3 regions of the Streptomyces sp. NPDC059201 genome follow, and region 2 is predicted to be linked to each of the others. Evidence: riboswitches for the same ligand, from Rfam matches in the RefSeq annotation. Region 2 holds a riboswitch; each other region holds the start of a gene.
What was found. A riboswitch is a leader RNA that binds a small molecule or an ion and turns the genes downstream of it on or off. The one in region 2 is predicted to bind cyclic di-AMP.
Positions count from the first base shown of each region.

Region 1: linked by a shared signal. The riboswitch ahead of ACFXMG_RS18665 (M23 family metallopeptidase) and the one ahead of ACFXMG_RS27675 (transglycosylase family protein) in region 2 are both predicted to bind cyclic di-AMP.
Region 3: linked by a shared signal. The riboswitch ahead of ACFXMG_RS13390 (transglycosylase SLT domain-containing protein) and the one ahead of ACFXMG_RS27675 (transglycosylase family protein) in region 2 are both predicted to bind cyclic di-AMP.

Region 1 covers NZ_JBHZBB010000005.1:117,533-124,171, forward strand. The annotation lists gene ACFXMG_RS18650 (DNA topoisomerase (ATP-hydrolyzing) subunit A) at 1-99, opposite strand, end outside; gene ACFXMG_RS18655 (M16 family metallopeptidase) at 282-1,628, shown strand; gene ACFXMG_RS18660 (M16 family metallopeptidase) at 1,655-3,019, shown strand; cyclic di-AMP (ydaO/yuaA leader) riboswitch at 3,219-3,380, shown strand; gene ACFXMG_RS18665 (M23 family metallopeptidase) at 3,388-4,158, shown strand; gene ACFXMG_RS18670 (GntR family transcriptional regulator) at 4,353-5,036, shown strand; gene ACFXMG_RS18675 (HPr family phosphocarrier protein) at 5,214-5,495, opposite strand; gene ACFXMG_RS18680 (GNAT family N-acetyltransferase) at 5,701-6,639, shown strand, end outside.
Region 2 covers NZ_JBHZBB010000009.1:283,748-290,386, forward strand. The annotation lists gene ACFXMG_RS27670 (transglycosylase family protein) at 94-1,293, shown strand; cyclic di-AMP (ydaO/yuaA leader) riboswitch at 1,558-1,734, shown strand; gene ACFXMG_RS27675 (transglycosylase family protein) at 1,738-2,493, shown strand; gene eno (phosphopyruvate hydratase) at 2,783-4,069, shown strand; gene ACFXMG_RS27685 (septum formation initiator family protein) at 4,173-4,643, shown strand; gene ACFXMG_RS27690 (DUF501 domain-containing protein) at 4,678-5,217, shown strand; gene ACFXMG_RS27695 (exopolyphosphatase) at 5,214-6,128, shown strand; gene ACFXMG_RS27700 (NAD(P)/FAD-dependent oxidoreductase) at 6,499-6,639, shown strand, end outside.
Region 3 covers NZ_JBHZBB010000003.1:687,796-694,434, forward strand. The annotation lists gene ACFXMG_RS13375 (SIS domain-containing protein) at 1-878, opposite strand, end outside; partial or broken gene ACFXMG_RS13380 (phosphocholine-specific phospholipase C) at 1,227-3,264, shown strand; gene ACFXMG_RS13385 (hypothetical protein) at 3,325-3,912, opposite strand; cyclic di-AMP (ydaO/yuaA leader) riboswitch at 4,238-4,423, shown strand; gene ACFXMG_RS13390 (transglycosylase SLT domain-containing protein) at 4,428-5,291, shown strand; gene ACFXMG_RS13395 (phosphoribosyltransferase family protein) at 5,285-6,589, opposite strand.

The DNA.
Region 1 (6,639 bases), on a different contig from region 2:
GAGGAAGGAGCCCTGCATCTCGTCGACGACGTCGATGTCGAGGATCCTCTCCTCGTACGCGTCGTCCGGCGGCGGTGTCTTCGTGCTGCGGCGGGCCATCGCGGCTGCGGCTCCTTATCCGACAAAGCTTGATCTGACGCGGACCATTGTGGACCGTGCCACCGACAACGTGGACCGCGACCCGGACGAGGGACATCCGAGGGGGCCGGGAACTTCGCCAGGTGTCGGCGCGCTTGCATACAGTGGCAGGACTTTTCCAGATCGCGATCGAAGGGACGTACATGCCCATGGGTCACACGGCCACGGCCGAGGCCGGCTCCGGCGGCCTGACAGCGACCGAGCACCGGCTGGCGAACGGCCTGCGGGTGGTCCTCTCCGAGGACCACCTGACCCCGGTCGCCGCGGTATGCCTCTGGTACGACGTCGGCTCGCGCCACGAGGTCGAGGGCCGCACGGGCCTCGCCCACCTCTTCGAGCACCTGATGTTCCAGGGTTCCCAGCAGGTGCACGGCAACGGGCACTTCGAGCTCGTCCAGGGCGCCGGCGGTTCGCTCAACGGCACGACCAGCTTCGAGCGCACCAACTACTTCGAGACCATGCCCACCCACCAGCTGGAGCTCGCGCTCTGGCTGGAGGCCGACCGCATGGGCTCGCTGCTCGCCGCGCTCGACGACGAGTCGATGGAGAACCAGCGCGACGTCGTGAAGAACGAGCGCCGCCAGCGGTACGACAACGTGCCGTACGGCACCGCCTTCGAGAAGCTCACCGCGCTCGCGTACCCCGAGGGCCACCCGTACCACCACACCCCCATCGGCTCGATGGCGGACCTGGACGCGGCCACCCTGGAGGACGCGCGGAGCTTCTTCCGCACCTACTACGCGCCCAACAACGCGGTCCTGTCGGTCGTCGGCGACATCGACCCGGAGCAGACGCTCGCCTGGGTCGAGAAGTACTTCGGCTCCATCCCCGGCCACGACGGCAAGCCCGCCCCGCGCGACGGCGCCCTTCCGGAGGTCATCGGCGGGCAGCTGCGCGAGGTCCTCGTCGAGGACGTCCCGGCCCGCGCCCTGATGGCCGCCTACCGGCTCCCGGAGGACGGCACGCGCGCGTGCGACGCCGCCGACCTCGCCCTCACCGTGCTCGGCGGCGGCGAGTCCTCCCGCCTGCACAACCGGCTGGTCCGCCGCGACCGCACCGCCGTCGCCGCCGGCTTCGGCCTGCTCCGGCTCGCCGGCGCCCCCTCCCTCGGCTGGCTGGACGTCAAGACCTCCGGCGGCGTCGAGGTCCCCGCCATCGAGACGGCCGTCGACGAGGAGCTCGCCCGCTTCGCCGCCGAGGGCCCGACCGCCGAGGAGATGGAGCGCGCCCAGGCCCAGCTGGAGCGCGAATGGCTCGACCGGCTCGGCACGGTGGCCGGCCGCGCCGACGAACTGTGCCGCTTCGCCGTGCTGTTCGGCGACCCCCAGCTGGCGCTGACCGCGGTCGACCGCGTCCTCGCCGTCACCGCCGAGGAGGTGCGCGAGGTGGCCGCGGCCCGACTGCGCCCCGACAACCGCGCGGTGCTGGTCTACGAGCCGGTGGAGACCGAGGACAGCGACAGCGACGAGGAAGAGGGAGCGGACAAGTGACCGATGCCGCCGTGTCTCTGACCAGTATGGATTTCCACCCGCAGCCGCAGGCGGGGGTGGCCAGGCCGTGGGCCTTCCCGGCCCCCGAGCGCGGTGCGCTCGACAACGGGCTGACGGTGCTGCGCTGCCACCGCCCCGGCCAGCAGGTCGTCGCCGTCGAGATCTTCGTGGACGCGCCGCTGGACGCCGAGCCCGAGGGGCTCGACGGCGTCGCCACCATCATGGCGCGCGCCCTCTCCGAGGGGACCACCGAGCGCGGCGCCGAGGAGTTCGCGGCCGAGCTGGAGCGCTGCGGCGCCACGCTCGACGCGCACGCGGACCACCCCGGCGTCCGGGTCTCCCTGGAGGTGCCGGTCTCCCGGCTCCACAAGGCGCTCGGGCTCGTCGCCGAGGCCCTGATCTCCCCGGCCTTCGACCCGGACGAGGTCAAGCGCCTGGTGGACAACCGGCTCGACGAGATCCCGCACGAGGCCGCCAACCCCAGCCGGCGCGCGGCCAAGCAGCTCTACAAGGAGCTGTTCCCGGCCACCGCCCGCATGTCCCGGCCGCGCCAGGGCACCAAGGAGACGGTGGAGGTCATCGACGCCGCCGCCGTCCGCGCCTTCTACGACGGGTACGTGCGGCCCGCCGCCGCCACCGCGGTCGTCGTCGGCGACCTCACCGGCGTCGACCTCGACAAGGTCCTCGCCGAGACCCTCGGCGGCTGGGCGGGCAAGCCGGCCGCGCCGCGCCCGATGCCGCCGATCACCGCCGACGACACCGGACGGGTCGTCATCGTCGACCGCCCCGGGGCCGTCCAGACCCAGCTGCTCATCGGCCGGATCGGTCCGGACCGCCACGACGCCGTCTGGGCCGCGCAGGTCCTCGGCGTCTACTGCCTCGGCGGCACCCTGACGTCTCGTCTGGACGCCGTCCTGCGCGAGGAGAAGGGGTACACGTACGGCGTGCGCTCCTTCGGGCAGGTGCTCCGCTCGGACGGCGAGGGGCACGGCGCCTCGATGCTCGCCATCAGCGGCTCGGTCGACACCCCCAACACCGGTCCGGCCCTCGACGACCTGTGGAAGGTGCTCCGCACCCTCGCCGAGGGCGGTCTCACCGACGCCGAGCGGGACATCGCCGTGCAGAACCTGGTGGGCGTGGCCCCGCTCAAGTACGAGACGGCCGCGTCGGTCGCCGCGACCCTGTCCGACCAGGTCGAGCAGCACCTCCCGGACGACTACCAGGCGCGGTTGTACGCCCGGCTCGCCGAGACCGGCACGGTCGAGGCCACGGCCGCCGTCGTCAGCGCCTTCCCGGTGGACCGGCTCGTCACCGTCCTGGTGGGCGACGCCGCGCAGATCGAGGAGCCCGTCCGGGCCCTCGGCATCGGCGAGGTGACCGTGGTGAGCTGACCCGCCGTCGGCTCCCGGCGGAGGTCTCCGATGCGAAGTTGCGTCGGAGACCTCCGCTTTATCCGTTATGAGACAAGGGTGATCGTATGCCCTGTGGCATGTCTTACAAATGGGCGTGTCTGTTTGGCGATCGACATCCGTCCGGCCTAGCGTCGACCCGGCTGTCCGACCCGACGCACGCGCCGCACCCGCGGCACCCGGACAGCCATCGCCGAGTCCCCGTCAGGCGCGAGCCTGGGGAGCCGGGGACCCACTCAGTCCCTGGGGTGAATCGGACGCCTTCGCCGCGCGGAGGGGTCCGTAGGAGACCTTCCTGCTCCGAACCCGTCAGCTAACCCGGTAGGCGAGAAGGAAGGAAAGGAACCGTCTTGGCGTTCACCCGTGCCACCGGGAAGCACCGTGGTGCGAGCCGACTGGCTCGCCGCAGCGCCGGCTTCGCCGGCGTGGCCGCCCTCGCGACCACCGGCGTCGTCGGCACCCTCGCCTCCCCGGCGCTCGCCGCCGACACGGACAACCGTTCCGCCGAGGACACCGGCCTCACTCAGGTGATCGCCGACGAGTCCATCGCCGACCAGATCAGCGCCCAGGCCGCCGCCCAGGAGCAGGAGGCCGCCGAGGCCGAGGCCCGGGCCAAGGCGCGCGCCGAGGCGAAGCGCAAGGCCGAGGCCCGCGCGCAGGAGATCCGCGAGGAGAAGGAGCGCGCCGCCCGCGAGGCCGAGCGCCGCCGCCTCGCCTCCTTCAACCTCCCGGTCTCCGGCTCGTACGTCTCCACCGGCTACAAGACCGGCGGTTCCCTCTGGTCCTCCGGCAGCCACTCCGGCGTCGACTTCCACGCCGCCTACGGCAGCTCGGTCGTCTCGGTCGGCTCCGGCACCGTCGTCGAGGCCGGCTGGGGCGGCGCGTACGGCAACAACATCGTGATCCGGATGAACGACGGCACGTACACCCAGTACGGCCACCTGTCGTCCATCGGCGTCTACGTCGGGCAGTCCGTCGAGCCCGGCGAGCAGATAGGCATCTCCGGCTCGACCGGCAACTCGACCGGCCCGCACCTCCACTTCGAGGCCCGGACCAGCGCCGACTACGGCTCCGACATCAGCCCCGTCGCGTACCTCCGCGCCCGCGGCGTCAGCCTCTGACCCGTCACCCCACCCCGAAACGGCCCCGGCTCCCACGAGCCGGGGCCTTTTCGTCACCCCCGGGGCAGGTGCTGTCGCTGCCGCGAACCGGACGAATTCCGAGGGGGCATCGGAATTTCCGGCGCACTGCAATAGAGTCGCGGAAACAGCGCCGCTCGAATTCGGTGCGCGCGGAGTGAAAGCGGAGGTCGGACATGCGGGTTCCCGCGCAATCGGTATGCACGGCGATCCGGGACGACATCGTCTCGGGGATCTTCGAGCGTGGCAGCCGGCTGACGGAGGACCAGCTCGCCCGCCGCTACGGCGTCTCCCGCGTCCCGGTCCGCGAGGCGCTGCGCACCCTGGAGTCCGAGGGCTTCGTCGTCAGCCGCCGGCACGCGGGCGCGCAGGTCGCCGAACCCACCGACCAGGAGGCCGCCGACCTCCTCGACGTACGCGCGCTGCTCGAACCGCTCGGCGCCGCCCGGGCCGCCCAGCGGCGCACCGACGCCCACCTCAAGGTGCTGCGCGGCCTGGTCAGGCTGGGGCAGGAGCGGGCCCGCCGGGGGCAGGGCGAGGATCTGCGGGCGCTCGGCGGCTGGTTCCACGAGACGCTCGCGCAGGCGTCGGGGAGCCCGGCGCTCGCCGCCCTCCTCACCCAACTGCGCCACAAGATCGCCTGGATGTACGCGGTCGACCAGCCGGACCGGCCCGTCGACGCCTGGGCGGAGCACGGGGCGATCGTCGACGCCATCGCGCGCGGGGACGCCGAGCGGGCCCGCGCGCTGACCGCCCTGCACGCCGAGCACACGCTTCCGCTGCACCGGCTGAAAAGGCCGGAGCGGGGCCGTGTGAGGGTTTCGCAACATGCCGTCAACACGGCGAGCGTCCGGAATTAACACGGGCGCCGTATACAAAGAATAGCAATTCCGGGGCGTCTTTCGTGCTGCCAGGAAATGGAATTGCCTGGCTCTGGAAATGCCTGGATCCGGAAATGCCGGACGGCCGTGTCCGCCGGGAGTTCCGGGGACACGGCCGTCCGGGAAGAGCGTGGATCGACCCGCTGGGTCAGACCGTCAGACCGTCTCGGGGAGCTCGTCGAGACCCTCGGCGACGAGCTTGGCGAGGCGCTCCAGCGCGGCCTCGGCACCCTCGGCCTCCGAGGCGAGCACGATCTCCTCGCCGCCCTGCGCGCCCAGACCGAGCACCGCGAGCATCGACGCGGCGTTCACCGGGTTGCCGTCGGCCTTGGCGATGGTCACCGGGACACCGGAGGCCGTGGCGGCACGGACGAAGATGGAGGCGGGGCGGGCGTGCAGGCCCTCGGCCCAGCCGACGTTGACGCGGCGCTCAGCCATGGTGTTGCCCTTCAGGTCTTCAGCGGTTGTCTAGACCAGTCTCTCACGGCGTGCGGCGTGCTCCTGCCGACCTTCGTCCCGCATCCGTGCGACGTTCGGCCCCCCTCACCATGCCCGCGGAAGGCGGGCCGCGCGAGCCGTGTACCGCCGACGAGGGGGCGCGCGAACGGTGCCGGTGTCGGACCCCCGCCGTAGGCTTTGCCCCATGCGGAGCGCGTCGGAGCAGGCGGACGAACCGGGCGGACCGGACGGGACGAGCGGTGCGAGCGGGACGGCCGGGACAGGCGGACCGGGCGGGACGGGAGCGGGGGAGCGACCGGCCCCGGAGGAGCACGCCTACCCCGACCACTGGGAGGCCGACGTCGTCCTGCGCGACGGCGGCACCGCGCGCGTCCGGCCCATCACCGCCGACGACGCCGACCGGCTCGTCAGCTTCTACGAGCAGGTCTCGGACGAGTCGAAGTACTACCGCTTCTTCGCCCCCTACCCCCGGCTCTCCGCCAAGGACGTCCACCGCTTCACCCACCACGACTTCGTCGACCGGGTCGGCCTCGCCGCCACCGTCGGCGGCGAGTTCATCGCCACCGTCCGCTACGACCGGATCGACGCCCGCGGCCTGCCCGCGTCCGTCCCCGCCGACGAGGCCGAGGTCGCCTTCCTCGTCCAGGACGCCCACCAGGGCCGAGGCGTCGCCTCCGCTCTCCTCGAACACATCGCGGCCGTCGCCCGCGAGCGCGGCATCCGCCGCTTCGCCGCCGAGGTGCTCCCCGCCAACACCAAGATGATCAAGGTGTTCACGGACGCCGGCTACACCCAGAAGCGCAGCTTCGAGGACGGCTCCGTCCGCCTCCACCTCGACCTGGAACCGACCGACCGCTCCCTCGCCGTCCAGCGGGCCCGCGAACAGCGCGCCGAGGCCCGCTCCGTCCAGCGGCTCCTCGCCCCCGGCTCGGTCGCCGTCGTCGGTGCCGGACGCACCCCCGGAGGCGTCGGCCGCACCGTCCTGCGGAACCTGCTGGAGGCCGACTTCACCGGACAGGTGTACGCGGTCAACCCCGCGCTCGACGCCCCCGGGGCCGAACTCGACGGCGTGCCCGCCTTCCCCTCCGTCGCCGCCATCGGCACCCCCGTCGACCTCGCGATC
Region 2 (6,639 bases):
GACGGACGTTCGAATGCGGCTACGTTCGCGCCTACGTTCGGCGCCACCCCAGCCGTTCCCGCACTCCCCCGCCGTCACGCGAAAGGCCCCGACATGCTTTCCGGAAACGGACGACACCGTCGACCCCGCCAGGCTCCCGCGCTCGTCGTCACCGCCGGAGTGACCGGATCCGCCCTGGCGCTGCCGCTGCTCGCCACCGGCTCCGCCTCCGCCGCCGACGCGGCCACCTGGGACCGGGTCGCCGCCTGCGAGTCCGGCGGCCAGTGGAGCGCCAACTTCGGCAACGGCGCGTACGGCGGCCTCCAGATGACGCAGGAGGCGTGGGAGCGGTACGGCGGACGCGCGTACGCCCCCAGCCCCGACCTCGCCAGCCGCGCCCAGCAGATCGCCGTCGCCGAGAAGGCGCTCGCCTCCGGCAGCGCCGACTGGGCCACCTGCGCGCCCATCGCGGGCCTGAAGAACGACGGGAAGCCCACCGGCGTCCAGCCGGGCCCCGCCGTCCAGGAGGAGGACGAGGGCGGAGTGGCGCCCGAGTCGAACTGGACCGGCGGCACCTCCGCGTCGGCCTCCGGGTCCGCCTCCACGCCCGCGGCTTCCACGCCCGCCGCCTCCGCGCCGTCGAAGGCTCCCGCGGTGGGGGAGAAGGCCGAGAAGGCCGCCGAGAAGGCCGCGGAGAAGAAGGGGACCGCCACCGCCCCGGCGACGCCCACCGCGCCCGCCGGCTCCGCCACGCCCACGACCCCGCCCCCCGCGGGCACGGTCACCCCGCCGGCGAGCACCGCCCCGGACGCCACCCCGGACACGCCCACCGGCACCACGCCGGGCACCCCGGGCACCCCGGACGCCTCCACGGGCACGCCCGGCACCCCGGGCACCCCCGTGACGTCCCCGGACGCCTCGGAGACGCCCCTGGCGCCCACTGCTCCCACCACTCCCACCACCCCCGTGACCCCCGGTACGGACGGGTCTGACGTGTCGTCGGCCACACCCGGAACGGGCAAGCACCGGGGCGACGCCGCCCCGGAGGAATCCGGCGTAACGGACGCATCGCTGGAATCCGGGCGTCATGCCGTAGCAGCGGACAAGGTCACCTCAACCCCCGTCAAGGCGGACGTAAGCGACGCCTACACCGTGCGGCCGGGTGACAGCCTGTCGGAGATTGCGCAGGAGAACGATCTTGCGGGCGGCTGGGACGCCCTCTACGACGCCAACCGCCATACGGTCGGGGTCGATCCGGATCTCATCCTCCCTGGTCAGAGCCTTGAGCTGACGGTCCCTCCGTCGGAGAAGTGAGGCCGTTTCAGGGGCTTATGTCCGATTTTGGGAAAGTGAGACATGGGTCTCTTCGTCCCAACTGGCGTGTCACGTCCGCAAACTTTGCTCCCGTCAGCTCTCACCTGCGCAAACGAGGGCTGACGGAGTGCAAGTAAGGGCGTTTTGTCCGTCGTAAGCCTCTTTGAACTTCGAGCACCTGTGTGTCTACGGTCGACACCGCTCGCCACCGCGGGCCCCGTCGACCGAAACGCCGAGTCCTGCCGTCGGTCGCCGGGAATTGTCGTCGCGAAAGCGCCGTAGGCAGGAGTGGGGGACCCAAGGTTTGCGCCGGTCCCGGCCGTCGAGACAGACGGCCGATCGACCGGCTAGGGGTGAAGCCGCGTGCAAGGACACGCGGCCGGGCGCACTCTTCAAGCCCGAACCCGACAGCTCACCTCACAGGCGTCGGTGAAGAGGAATCTCATGCTGTTCTCCGGCACGGGCAAGCGTCGTCGTCCCTCCAAGGCCACTCGCGTCGTCGCCCTCGTCGGCGTCACCGGTGCGGCCGTCGCCGCCCCGCTGATGGCCGCCGGCACCGCCTCGGCCGCCACCGCCTCCGAGTGGGACCGCGTCGCCCAGTGCGAGTCCGGCGGCAACTGGTCGATCAACACCGGCAACGGCTACTACGGCGGCCTCCAGTTCTCGGCCTCCACCTGGGCCGCGTACGGCGGCACCGCCTACGCCTCCACCGCCAACCAGGCCAGCAAGTCCCAGCAGATCGCCATCGCCGAGAAGGTCCTCGCGGGCCAGGGCAAGGGCGCGTGGCCGAGCTGTGGCGTGGGCCTCTCCGGCGCCTCGTACGACGGCGGTTCCGCCGAGTCCGCTCCGCAGCAGAGCGCCCCCGAGCAGAACACCCAGCAGAGCGCCCCGAAGCAGAGCGCCCCCGAGCGCTCCACCGAGCAGCCCGCCAACCGCAGCGAGCAGCGCCAGGCCCCGAAGAAGGCCACGCAGCAGCAGGCCGCCCCGCAGGCCGCCGCCAAGAAGACCGTCACCACCCCGACCGGCAAGACGGTCAAGAAGGGTGACGGCGAGTACAAGGTCGTGGCCGGCGACACCCTCAGCAAGATCGCCCAGGCGCAGGGCGTCGACGGCGGCTGGGCCGAGCTCTTCGACCTCAACAAGGACGTCGTCGACAACGCCGACCTGATCTACCCGGGCCAGCAGCTCCACCTGAAGTGAGCCCCGCGGCACCCGTGAGTCCGGCGGCTCACCGGTGCCCGACGACCCTCCCGCGGTGACCACCCCGGTCCCGAGCCCCCTTCCCCCGTGGCTCGTGACCGGGGTTCTGCCGTTACCGTCCAGTAGATCCCAGGGCTTTCGTCCCTCGATACGTGCTCTTGGGCCCTTTTTCGTCCCAGGGGACGGGCGGTCGGCTGGCCGGAGCGCCGGAGCCGGTTAGGCTCATGTCGCAAGGCGAACGAGACCTTGCGACCCATGCGTCACACCTAGCGTCACATCCCAGAAGGAGATGCTCGTGCCGTCCATCGACGTCGTCGTAGCCCGGGAAATCCTGGACTCCCGAGGCAACCCCACGGTCGAGGTCGAGGTCGGCCTCGACGACGGCAGCACCGGCCGTGCTGCCGTGCCGTCCGGTGCCTCCACCGGTGCGTTCGAGGCCCTGGAGCTTCGCGACGGTGACCAGAACCGCTACCTCGGCAAGGGTGTCGAGAAGGCCGTCCTCGCCGTCATCGAGCAGATCGGCCCGGAGCTCGTCGGCTACGACGCCACCGAGCAGCGCCTGATCGACCAGGCCATGTTCGACCTGGACGCCACCCCGGACAAGTCCTCGCTCGGCGCCAACGCCATCCTCGGCGTCTCCCTCGCCGTCGCGCACGCCGCCTCCGAGGCCAGCGACCTCCCCCTCTTCCGCTACCTCGGCGGCCCGAACGCGCACCTGCTGCCCGTTCCGATGATGAACATCCTCAACGGTGGGTCGCACGCCGACTCCAACGTCGACATCCAGGAGTTCATGATCGCCCCGATCGGCGCGGAGTCCTTCTCCGAGGCCCTGCGCTGGGGCACCGAGGTCTACCACACCCTCAAGGGCGTCCTGAAGGGCAAGGGCCTCTCCACCGGCCTCGGCGACGAGGGCGGCTTCGCCCCGAACCTCGGCTCCAACCGTGAGGCGCTCGACCTCATCCTGGAGGCCATCAAGCAGGCCGGCTACGTGCCCGGCAAGGACATCGCGCTCGCCCTCGACTGCGCCGCCTCCGAGTTCTACAAGGACGGCAAGTACGAGTTCGAGGGCAAGGCCCGCTCCGCCGCCGAGATGACGGAGTACTACGAGGAGCTCGTCTCCGCGTACCCGCTCGTCTCCATCGAGGACCCGCTCTTCGAGGACGACTGGGCCGGCTGGAACGTCATCACCGAGAAGCTCGGCGACAAGGTCCAGCTCGTCGGCGACGACCTCTTCGTCACCAACCCCGAGCGCCTCGCCCGCGGCATCGAGGAGAAGTCCGCCAACGCCCTCCTGGTGAAGGTCAACCAGATCGGCTCGCTGACCGAGACCCTCGACGCCGTCGAGCTCGCCCAGCGCAACGGCTTCAAGTGCATGATGTCCCACCGCTCCGGCGAGACCGAGGACGTCACCATCGCCGACCTCGCCGTCGCCACCAACTGCGGCCAGATCAAGACCGGCGCCCCGGCCCGCTCCGAGCGCGTCGCCAAGTACAACCAGCTGCTGCGCATCGAGGAGATCCTCGACGACGCCGCCGTCTACGCCGGCCGCAGCGCCTTCCCGCGCTTCAAGGGCTGATCGCGGGGGCCGACGGGCCCCGGCACCGTAGTTCCGTCCGTCCCCGCACCCGGTCCCGTACCGTGTGCGGGGACGTACGTATGACCAGGGGAGGCGACACCGCATGGCCGTGAAGAACGGGGACCGGTTCTCCACCGCGACCCGGATCAGGCTGCTCGGCGAGCAGACCGCGGCCCGCGTCTACCGCTCCCAGACCCGCCGCCAGGCCCGGCGCTCCCGGCTCACCGGCCGCGCCGCCTTCCTCGCCCTCGTCGTCTGCTCCCTCGTCGTCGCCCTCGCCTATCCGATACGGAGCTACGTCTCCCAGCAGGGCGAGATCGCCGACCAGGAGCGCAAGGCCGCCGAGGCCGCCCGGCGGGTCGAGGAGCTCCGGGACGAGAAGGCCCGCCTCCAGGACCCGGCCTACGTCCGCCGCCTCGCCCGCGAACACCTCCACTACGTGCTCCCCGGCGAGACCGGCTTCACCGTGAACGACCCCGGGGCGGCCGACCGCCCCCGCGCCGACCAGGGCACGGCAGACCGCCCCTGGTACGACAACCTGTGGGACGGCGTGGACCACGCCGACCGTCCCTGACGACGCCCGACACGACCCCACGAACAAGGCAGACATGCACACGCCCCCTCCGCAGACCGAACGCACCGAGCCCACCGAGGCGGACGTCGCCGCCTTTGAAGCCCAGCTCGGCCGGCCGCCGCGCGGCCTGCGCGCCATCGCGCACCGCTGCCCCTGCGGCAACCCGGACGTCGTCGAGACCGCGCCCCGGCTGCCCGACGGCACCCCCTTCCCGACCACGTACTACCTCACCTGCCCCCGGGCCGCCTCGGCCATCGGCACCCTGGAGGCCAACGGGGTCATGAAGGAGATGCAGGCCCGGCTCGCCACCGACCCCGAGCTCGCCGCCGCCTACCGCGCCGCGCACGAGGACTACATCGCCCGGCGCGACGCCATCGAGGTCCTGGAGGGCTTCCCCAGCGCCGGCGGCATGCCCGACCGCGTCAAGTGCCTGCACGTCCTCGTCGGCCACTCGCTGGTGGCGGGCCCGGGCGTCAACCCGTTCGGCGACGAGGCCCTCGCGATGCTCCCCGAGTGGTGGGCCAAGGGCCCGTGCGTGACGCCGTGCGGGGACGAGAAGGAGTCCGCGGAATGACCCGGGTCGCCGGAATCGACTGCGGTACGAACTCCATCCGCCTCCTCGTCGCCGACATCCACCCGGAGACCGGCGAGCTCGTCGAGCTGGACCGGCGGATGACGATCGTCCGGCTCGGCCAGGACGTCGACCGGACCGGCCGGCTCGCGCCCGAGGCGCTGGAGCGCACCTTCGCCGCCTGCCGCGCGTACGCCGCGGTCATCGAGGAGCTCGGGGCCGAGCGGCTCCGCTTCGTCGCCACCTCCGCCTCGCGCGACGCCGAGAACCGGCAGGACTTCGTCGACGGGGTCGTCGCCATCCTGGGCGTCGAGCCCGAGGTGATCACCGGCGACCAGGAGGCCGCGTTCTCCTTCGCGGGCGCCACCGGCGAGCTGCACGGCGACGACCGGCGGCTGGTCGTGGACATCGGCGGCGGCTCCACCGAGTTCGTGGTCGGCAACCGGCACGTCGAGGCCGCCCGCTCCGTCGACATCGGCTGCGTCCGGCTCACCGAGCGGCACGTCCGGCACGACCCGCCGACCGCCGAGGAGGCCGAGGCGATCCGCGCCGACGTCCGCGCCGCCCTCGACCTCGCCGCCGGGACGGTGCCGATCACCACCGCCGACACCCTCGTCGGCCTGGCCGGATCCGTCACCACCGTCGCCGCCATCGCCCTCGGGCTGCCGGAGTACGACTCCGAGAAGGTCCACCACTCCCGGATCTCCGCCGCCCAGGTCGCCGAGGTCACTGCCCGGCTGCTCGCCTCCACCCACGACGAGCGGGCCGCGATCCCCGTCATCCACCCCGGCCGGGTGGACGTGATCGTGGCCGGAGCGCTCGTCCTCCAGGAGATCGTGGAGCGGGTCGGAGCGGCCGAGGTCGTGGTCAGCGAGCACGACATCCTCGATGGGATCGCTCTATCCGTGGCATAGCGGGCAGCTATCGAGGGGTCCCGCGGCACCCCGCCGGAGCAGCTTCGTGAAGTTCTTCACAAGGAAAGGGGTCCTGATGGCACCCGAGGGGGGTCTTCGGGCCTCCCGAGGGGGTCCTCAGGACCCTTTCGCAGGCGCGGAGGCCACTTCGCTCGAAGTTTCCATCGTGTGAACGGGCCCCCTGGTTCAGCGTTAACGGGGGCTCTCCTGGCCAGTTCAGCAGCGGTGAACAACGTTCACCAGTGCATTCCGGTTCCTTTGCAGGACCATGACGTGGATCACGTGGGCGGCGGAGTGTAGCAGAGCACCCCGGAGAGCTTGTGAAGGGGCGCACGAGGTACCCCCCACCACTGGGTGGATACTCGATGGCATGAGCACCACGGAGCGTCCCAGGATCCTCATCGTAGGCGGCGGGTACGTTGGCCTGTACGCCGCGCGGCGCATCCTCAAGAAGATGCGTTACGCCGAGGCGACCGTCACGGTCGTCGACCCGCGGTCGTACATGACGTAC
Region 3 (6,639 bases), on a different contig from region 2:
GGCCGGTCGGGGTCGAGGCCCTGGGCCTCGGCGACCGCGACGGCGAGGCGCTGGGCGAGGACGAGTTCGGCGAGCGGGTCGAGAGCGCCGGCGACGAGGGTGCCGCCGACCGCGCGGATCTCCTCGGCGAGGCCGTCGGGCAGGGGGCCGAAGCTCCAGGCGACGCGCCCGGGGCCGGTGATGCTGATGGGCCCGTGGCGGTACTCCATCGCCGGGTACGCCTCCGTCCAGGCGCCGGCCGCCTCGCGCATCTTGAGCCCGGCCTCCTGGGCGAGGCCGTAGGTCCAGCCGGTGCCGAGGAAGGTGAACTGCCCGGCCTCGCGCACGGCGGCGTCCAGCGGCCGGACGAGGGCGAGTTCGGCGTCGTCGGCGGCCCGGGCGACGGGGGCGACACCGTCGGGCAGGGCGTCCTCGGCCTCCAGGTGGGCGCGGAGGAGGGCGAGGGCGGTGGTGGCGAAGCGGGTCTGGACGACCGACTCCTCGTCGGCGAAGTCGAGGACGGCGACGGCGTCGGCGAGGTCCATGACGGGGGTGGCCGGGTCGGCGGTGATCGCTCCGGTGGGGACGGTTCCGGCCAGCCGGGCGAGGACGGCGAGGACCTCGCTGGTGGTGCCGGAGCGGGTGAGGGCGATGACCCGGTCGTAGCTGCGGGAGAAGGGGAAGCGGGAGGCGGCGAAGGCGTCGGTCTCGCCGTGTCCGCCGGCCTCGCGCAGATCGGCGTACGCCTGGGCCATGAACCAGGAGGTGCCGCAGCCGATCACGGCGACGCGCTCGCCGCGCCGGGGCAGGGCGGGGGCGTGCCGCGGCAGCGTGCGGAGCGCCTCGCGCCAGACGGCGGGCTGGGTGGCGATCTCAACGGTGGTACGGGAGGGGGCCATGCACACTCCTTGCACGAAAGAGACAGCAGTGATGCGTGAGAATGCTCAGAACGAGCAGTATTCAAGCAGATTCACGCATCTAAATGCCAGGGTATCCCCCACGCCGCCGGAGACCCGGAGCCGCACCGGCGGCGGGACGGTCACGCGCCGGAGCTCGCACGACAGGCCCTCGACCGACTTATTGGTCGCACCTGATACCAATTCCCCTACAGGTTGGACCAGGCTGAACGAGCACGACCTGCCTGTTCACCAACCCCTTACCGCACGTGCGTATACCTTTGGGCGCCGCTCCCCCATCATGGCTGCCGACACGCCCGCAGGGGCACACCGTGACAGGAGGGGCGGGGCATGCTTCCCATCAGCCGCAGAGGGTTCGTCGGGATCGGGGCGGGGCTCGGTGCCGGGCTCGTCGCGGGGGCCGCACTGCCCCCGGCGACGGCCTCGGCCGCCGCGCGGGCCGCGACCGGCACCCTGACCGACGTCCGTCACGTGGTGATCCTCATGCAGGAGAACCGCAGCTTCGACCACTACTTCGGCACCCTCCGGGGCGTGCGCGGCTTCGGAGACCGCGCGGCGGGGAACATCCCCGGCGGCTGGGGCACCTTCCAGCAGCCCAACTGGGGCGGCCGGCAGTTCCCCTGGAAGCTCAGCGACACGCCCCCGGCCGGCGGGGTCGACGGCGAGACGCTCGCCCAGTGCAACGGCGACCTGCCGCACAGCTGGACCTCGCAGCACGCCGCCTGGAACAAGGGCCGGCTCGACAACTGGGTGACCGGTGTGGGCAACACCCGCACCCTCGGCCATCTCGACCGCGAGGACATCCCGTTCCACCACGCGCTCGCCGACCACTACACGATCTGCGACGCCTACTTCTGCTCGGCGCTCAGCGCCACCGGCCCGAACCGCACCTTCCTGTGGAGCGGCAGGATCGACGCCTCCAGCAAGGACGGCGGGGACGAGTCGGGGCTGACCTGGGAGACGTACGCGGAGGCGCTCCAGCGGGCCGGCGTGAGCTGGAGGGTCTACCAGAACGCCCAGGACAACTACGGCGACAACGGCCTCGCCTACTTCAAGAAGTTCACCGACGCCCGGCCCGGCGACCCGCTCCACGACCGGGGCATGGCCTCGGTCCCGAAGGTCACCGGCTCGACCCCGGACGACATCGCCGCCGCGATCCGCGCCGACGTCCTCGCCGGCACCCTGCCGCAGGTGTCGTGGGTGGTGGCCAACGAGGCGTTCTCGGAGCACCCGTACGCCCCTCCCGGCGACGGCGCCCACTTCGTCGACCTGGTCTACCGCGCCCTGGCCGCGAACCCCGAGGTCTTCGACTCGACGGTGATGTTCCTCAACTACGACGAGAACGACGGCTTCTTCGACCACGTGCCGCCGCCGGTCGCCCCGCCCGGGACCCCGGGCGAGTACCTCGACGGCGTGCCGATCGGCCTCGGCTTCCGCGTCCCGATGCTCGTCATGTCGCCGTGGACGCGGGGCGGCTGGGTCAGCTCGGAGGTCTTCGACCACACCTCCGTGCTCCGCTTCCTGGAGACCTGGACCAGCGCCCTCGGCACCCCGGCGGCCTGCCCGAACATCAGCGCCTGGCGGCGGAAGGTGACCGGCGACCTGACCGGCGTCTTCGACTTCTCGAACCCGGTGTACGGGGTCCCCGGCGGCCTCCCGTCGACGACGGAGGTCATCGGCATGGCCACCTGCGGCCCGCTCCCGAACCCCGCGCCGCAGAACAACGCGCTGCCCGCCCAGGAGCCCGGCACCCGCCCGGCCAGGGCGCTCCCCCTACCAGCCGAACGGCAACCTCGACCGCTTCGAGTTCGGCGCCGCGGGCAAGATCCTCGCCTGGTTCTCCCTGACCAACCAGGGCCCGCAGGCCCGGCGGGCCGCCCACTTCTCGATCCACCCGCACCAGCACCGGGACACCGCCGCCTGGCAGTACACGGTGGACCCCGGGACGACCACCTCCGACTACTTCAACATCGGGCTCGGCTCGGGCTCGGGGAAGTACGACATCTCGATGATGGGCCCGAACCGCTTCCTGCGCCGCTTCATCGGCGACGCCTCCAAGGCGGGCAAGGCGATCGAGGTGGCGGCGCGCTTCGCGACCGAGCCGGGCACCGGGAAGACGGCGATCTGGTTCAGGATGACCAACACCTCCGCCGGCCCGGTGACCTTCACGATCCGCTCCAACGCCTACCGCGCGGACGGCGCGTGGACGTACACCGTCCCCGCCGGCTCCACGCGCGAGGACTTCTTCAACGCGGTGGCGTACCACGACGGCTGGTACGACTTCACGGTCCTCGCCGACATCGACGGCACCTGGTCGCGCCGGTACACCGGCCACATCGAGACGGGCGCCCCGAGCGTCACGGGCTGACCGCGGGGCGCGCGGGGCCTCGCGCTGGCTCTGGCCCTCGCCCTCGCCCTCGCCCGTCGCTCAGCGGCCGGCGAGGGCGGCGCGGTGGATGGTGGCGTCGACGAGCGCGAGCGCGTCCTCGGCGGTGCGGCCCGGGGCGCGGTTCCAGGGGCCGATGAGCCCGTGCCACCCCCGCGACCGCAGCTCGGTCATGATCCAGGCGCCGGCCTCGTTCATGGTGGACGCGCTGCCGTGACCGAGCCGGTGGGCGGCGAGCAGGGCGCCGCAGAGACACCGCGCGCCGCGCGCGTCACGCAGCTTGTACGGGGTGTTCTGCCAGCCCCACTCGGTCAGCACGCGGCGCGCGTAGGCCAGATGGACGGAGGGCCGTACGTCGGCCCGGCCGACCCGGCGCCAGACGTGCAGCCGGTCCGGGAGGACGGCCCCGATCCTGCCCGGCAGCGGGCGCTCGGTAGGCGGGGCCGGAGGCAGCGCGTCGAGGGCGTCGGCGACCAGCTGATCGACGGGGACGGAGAGCAGGCTCCGCCAGGCTTCGGGGGCGGGTGGGACCAGGCGCTCCCAGGCGGCGGACTCGTACAGGCGGGCCGCCTCGCGGTCGAGGGCGTCGGGGTCGAGCTGCGCGGTGGACGTCAGAACAGGAAGTGACATTCCTACATCATTGGGACTGATTGTCCAGTTTGCGACTTATGCCACCCGACCGGCACCCTCGGCTCTGACTATCGACATGACGACGCATTGCTCCGCAAAAGGCATCAGATTCCCTATTCGGACATTGCGCCGCCCAGTGACGCGACTCACTCCGCCCCGGCGCAACCCATCGTCCGATTCCCCACGAGCCATGCGCCGCAAGGGATTCCGACCGGCCCGCCGAAACCGTCGATCTTGAATTCCGGCCGGTCGATCTTTACCTCCCCATTTCTCGCGCATTCCCATCTTGTTCCCCGCCGCATTCCTCGCCTACGGTCACCTCTATTCGAGCGGATCGCCAAATCCTGCCACCGCCCGAAAGACCTCCCATTTCACCCGACGGCAGGAGCGGGGGACCCACCACACCGCCGGTCCGGCCATCCGGAACGGCTCGGGGTGAAGCCGCGTGCGCGCGGCCGGACATCTCCAGTCCGAACCCGACAGCTCACCTCGCAGGCGCCGGAGAGGAAACCGTCATGCCCGCTCACGGCAAGCACCGCCGCCCCCGACGCCGTACCGTCACCCGAGGTCTCGCCTTCGCGGGCACCGGCGGAGTCGCCCTCGCCCTGCCGCTGGTCGTGCCCGCCACGGCCGGCGCCCAGCCCGCCGCTCCCGCCCTCGCGCCGGCCGCCGCCGTCGCGGCTCCCACCGCGCGGACCGCCGCCGTGGCGCAGGCCCCCGCGGCCGTTCCCGCCGCTCCGGCCGCCGCGCGCGCCTACACCGTGGTGAAGGGCGACTCGCTTTCCCTGATCGCCCACCGAAAGGGAATTCAGGGCGGCTGGAAGTCGCTTTACCAGGCGAACAAGAAGACCGTGGGTGACAATCCGTCACTCATTCACCCCGGTCTCGAACTGACGATTCGTCGGGATTCCGCCAAGGCCGCGCCGAAGCCCCAGCAGACGGCCCGCAAGAGCGCGGCGAAGCCCGCGTCCGGCGGTTCCGCCGAACGGGCGAGCCGCTCCGCCGCCCGCGCCGCGGCCCCCGCCGTCCAGGCCGCCCCGATCGCCGCCACCCAGTACGCCGACAACCTCGACGGCTGGATCCGCGAGTCGCTGGACGTGATGGCCCGGTACGGCATCCCCGGCTCGTACGAGGGCATCCACCGCAACATCATGCGCGAGTCCTCGGGCAACCCCCGCGCCATCAACCTCTGGGACTCCAACGCCGTGAAGGGCACGCCGTCGAAGGGCCTCCTCCAGGTCATCGACCCGACGTTCGCGGCGTACCACGTGCCGGGCACCTCGCTCGACCCGTACGACCCGGTCGCGAACATCACCGCCGCCAGCAACTACGCGGCCGACCGGTACGGCTCCATCGACAACGTCAACGGCCCCTACTGATCCCGCCCGTTCACGGCCGCACGGAAGCGGCCGGTGAACCAGTCCGTCGCCAGCGACGCCACCTCCTCCAGGGCCCCCGGCTCCTCGAAGAGGTGGCCGGCGCCGGGTACGACCTCCAGCCGGCTCTCGCAGCGCAGCAGCGCCTCGGCCCGCCGGTTGAGGTCCAGGACGAGGTCGTCGCTCCCGCCGACGATCAGCAGTGTCGGGGCCCGGACCCCGGCGAGACGCTCCCCCGCCAGGTCGGGCCGGCCGCCCCGGGACACCACGGCGGCCACGTCGTCGCCCGGGTCCGCCGCCGCCCACAGCGCGGCGGCCGCACCCGTACTCGCCCCGAAGTAGCCGCGCGGCAGACGTTCGATACCGGGCGTCCCGGCCGCCCAGGCGGCGGCGCGGCCCAGCCGCTCGGCGAGCAGCGGGGTGTCGAAGACCCGTGAACGGTCGGTCGCCTCGGCCTCGGTGAGCAGGTCGAAGAGGAGAGTCCCGAGCCCCGCCCGGTTCAAGGCGGAGGCGACCTCGCGGTTCCGCGGACTGTGCCGGCTGCTGCCACTGCCGTGCGCGAAGAGGACCAGCCCAGCGGCCCCGTCGGGCACCGCCAGATCACCGGACAGCACCGGTTCGCCGCCCGGGATCCGCACGGCGGTGTGCCGGACGACCGGATCACGCGCCGCCCGGCTCCGGTCGAGCCGGGCCACCACCTCGGCGTCCGGCGTCTGGTCGAACTCCCGGTAGAACTGCCCGACCGCCGCGAACCCCTGCGGGGCGCGCACGGCGACCGTCTCGTCGGCCTCGCCGCCGAGCCGCGCCGTCCACCCGTACGGCGCCACCGGTACCGCGAGCACTATCCGGGCGGCGCCCCCGGCCCGTACCACCCGGCAGGCGGCCAGCGCGGTCGCACCGGTCGCGAGCCCGTCGTCGACGACGACCACCGTCCGCCCCTCCAGCGGCACCGGCCGACGGCTGCCCCGATAGAGCCGGGCCCGCTCGGCCATCACCGCCCGCTCCCGCTCCTCGACCGCCGCCAGATCCCGCGCACCCACCCCCGCGTCCCACAAGATCTGCTCATTGACGACCCTTACTCCCCCCTCCCCGATGGCCCCCATGGCCAGCTCGGGCCGACTGGGCACCCCCAGCTTCCGCACCAGACAGATGTCCAACGGCGCGTCCAACGCCTCAGCCACCTCCGCCGCCACCGGCACCCCACCCCGAGGCAGCCCCAACACCACAACATCCCGCCCCTTGAGATGCCCAAGCCGAGCCGCCAGCTGCCGCCCCGCATCCACCCGATCGGCGAAATACATAACAGCCGCCTTCCCACTCACCCCCCACACACAACAACCCCACCCGCCCC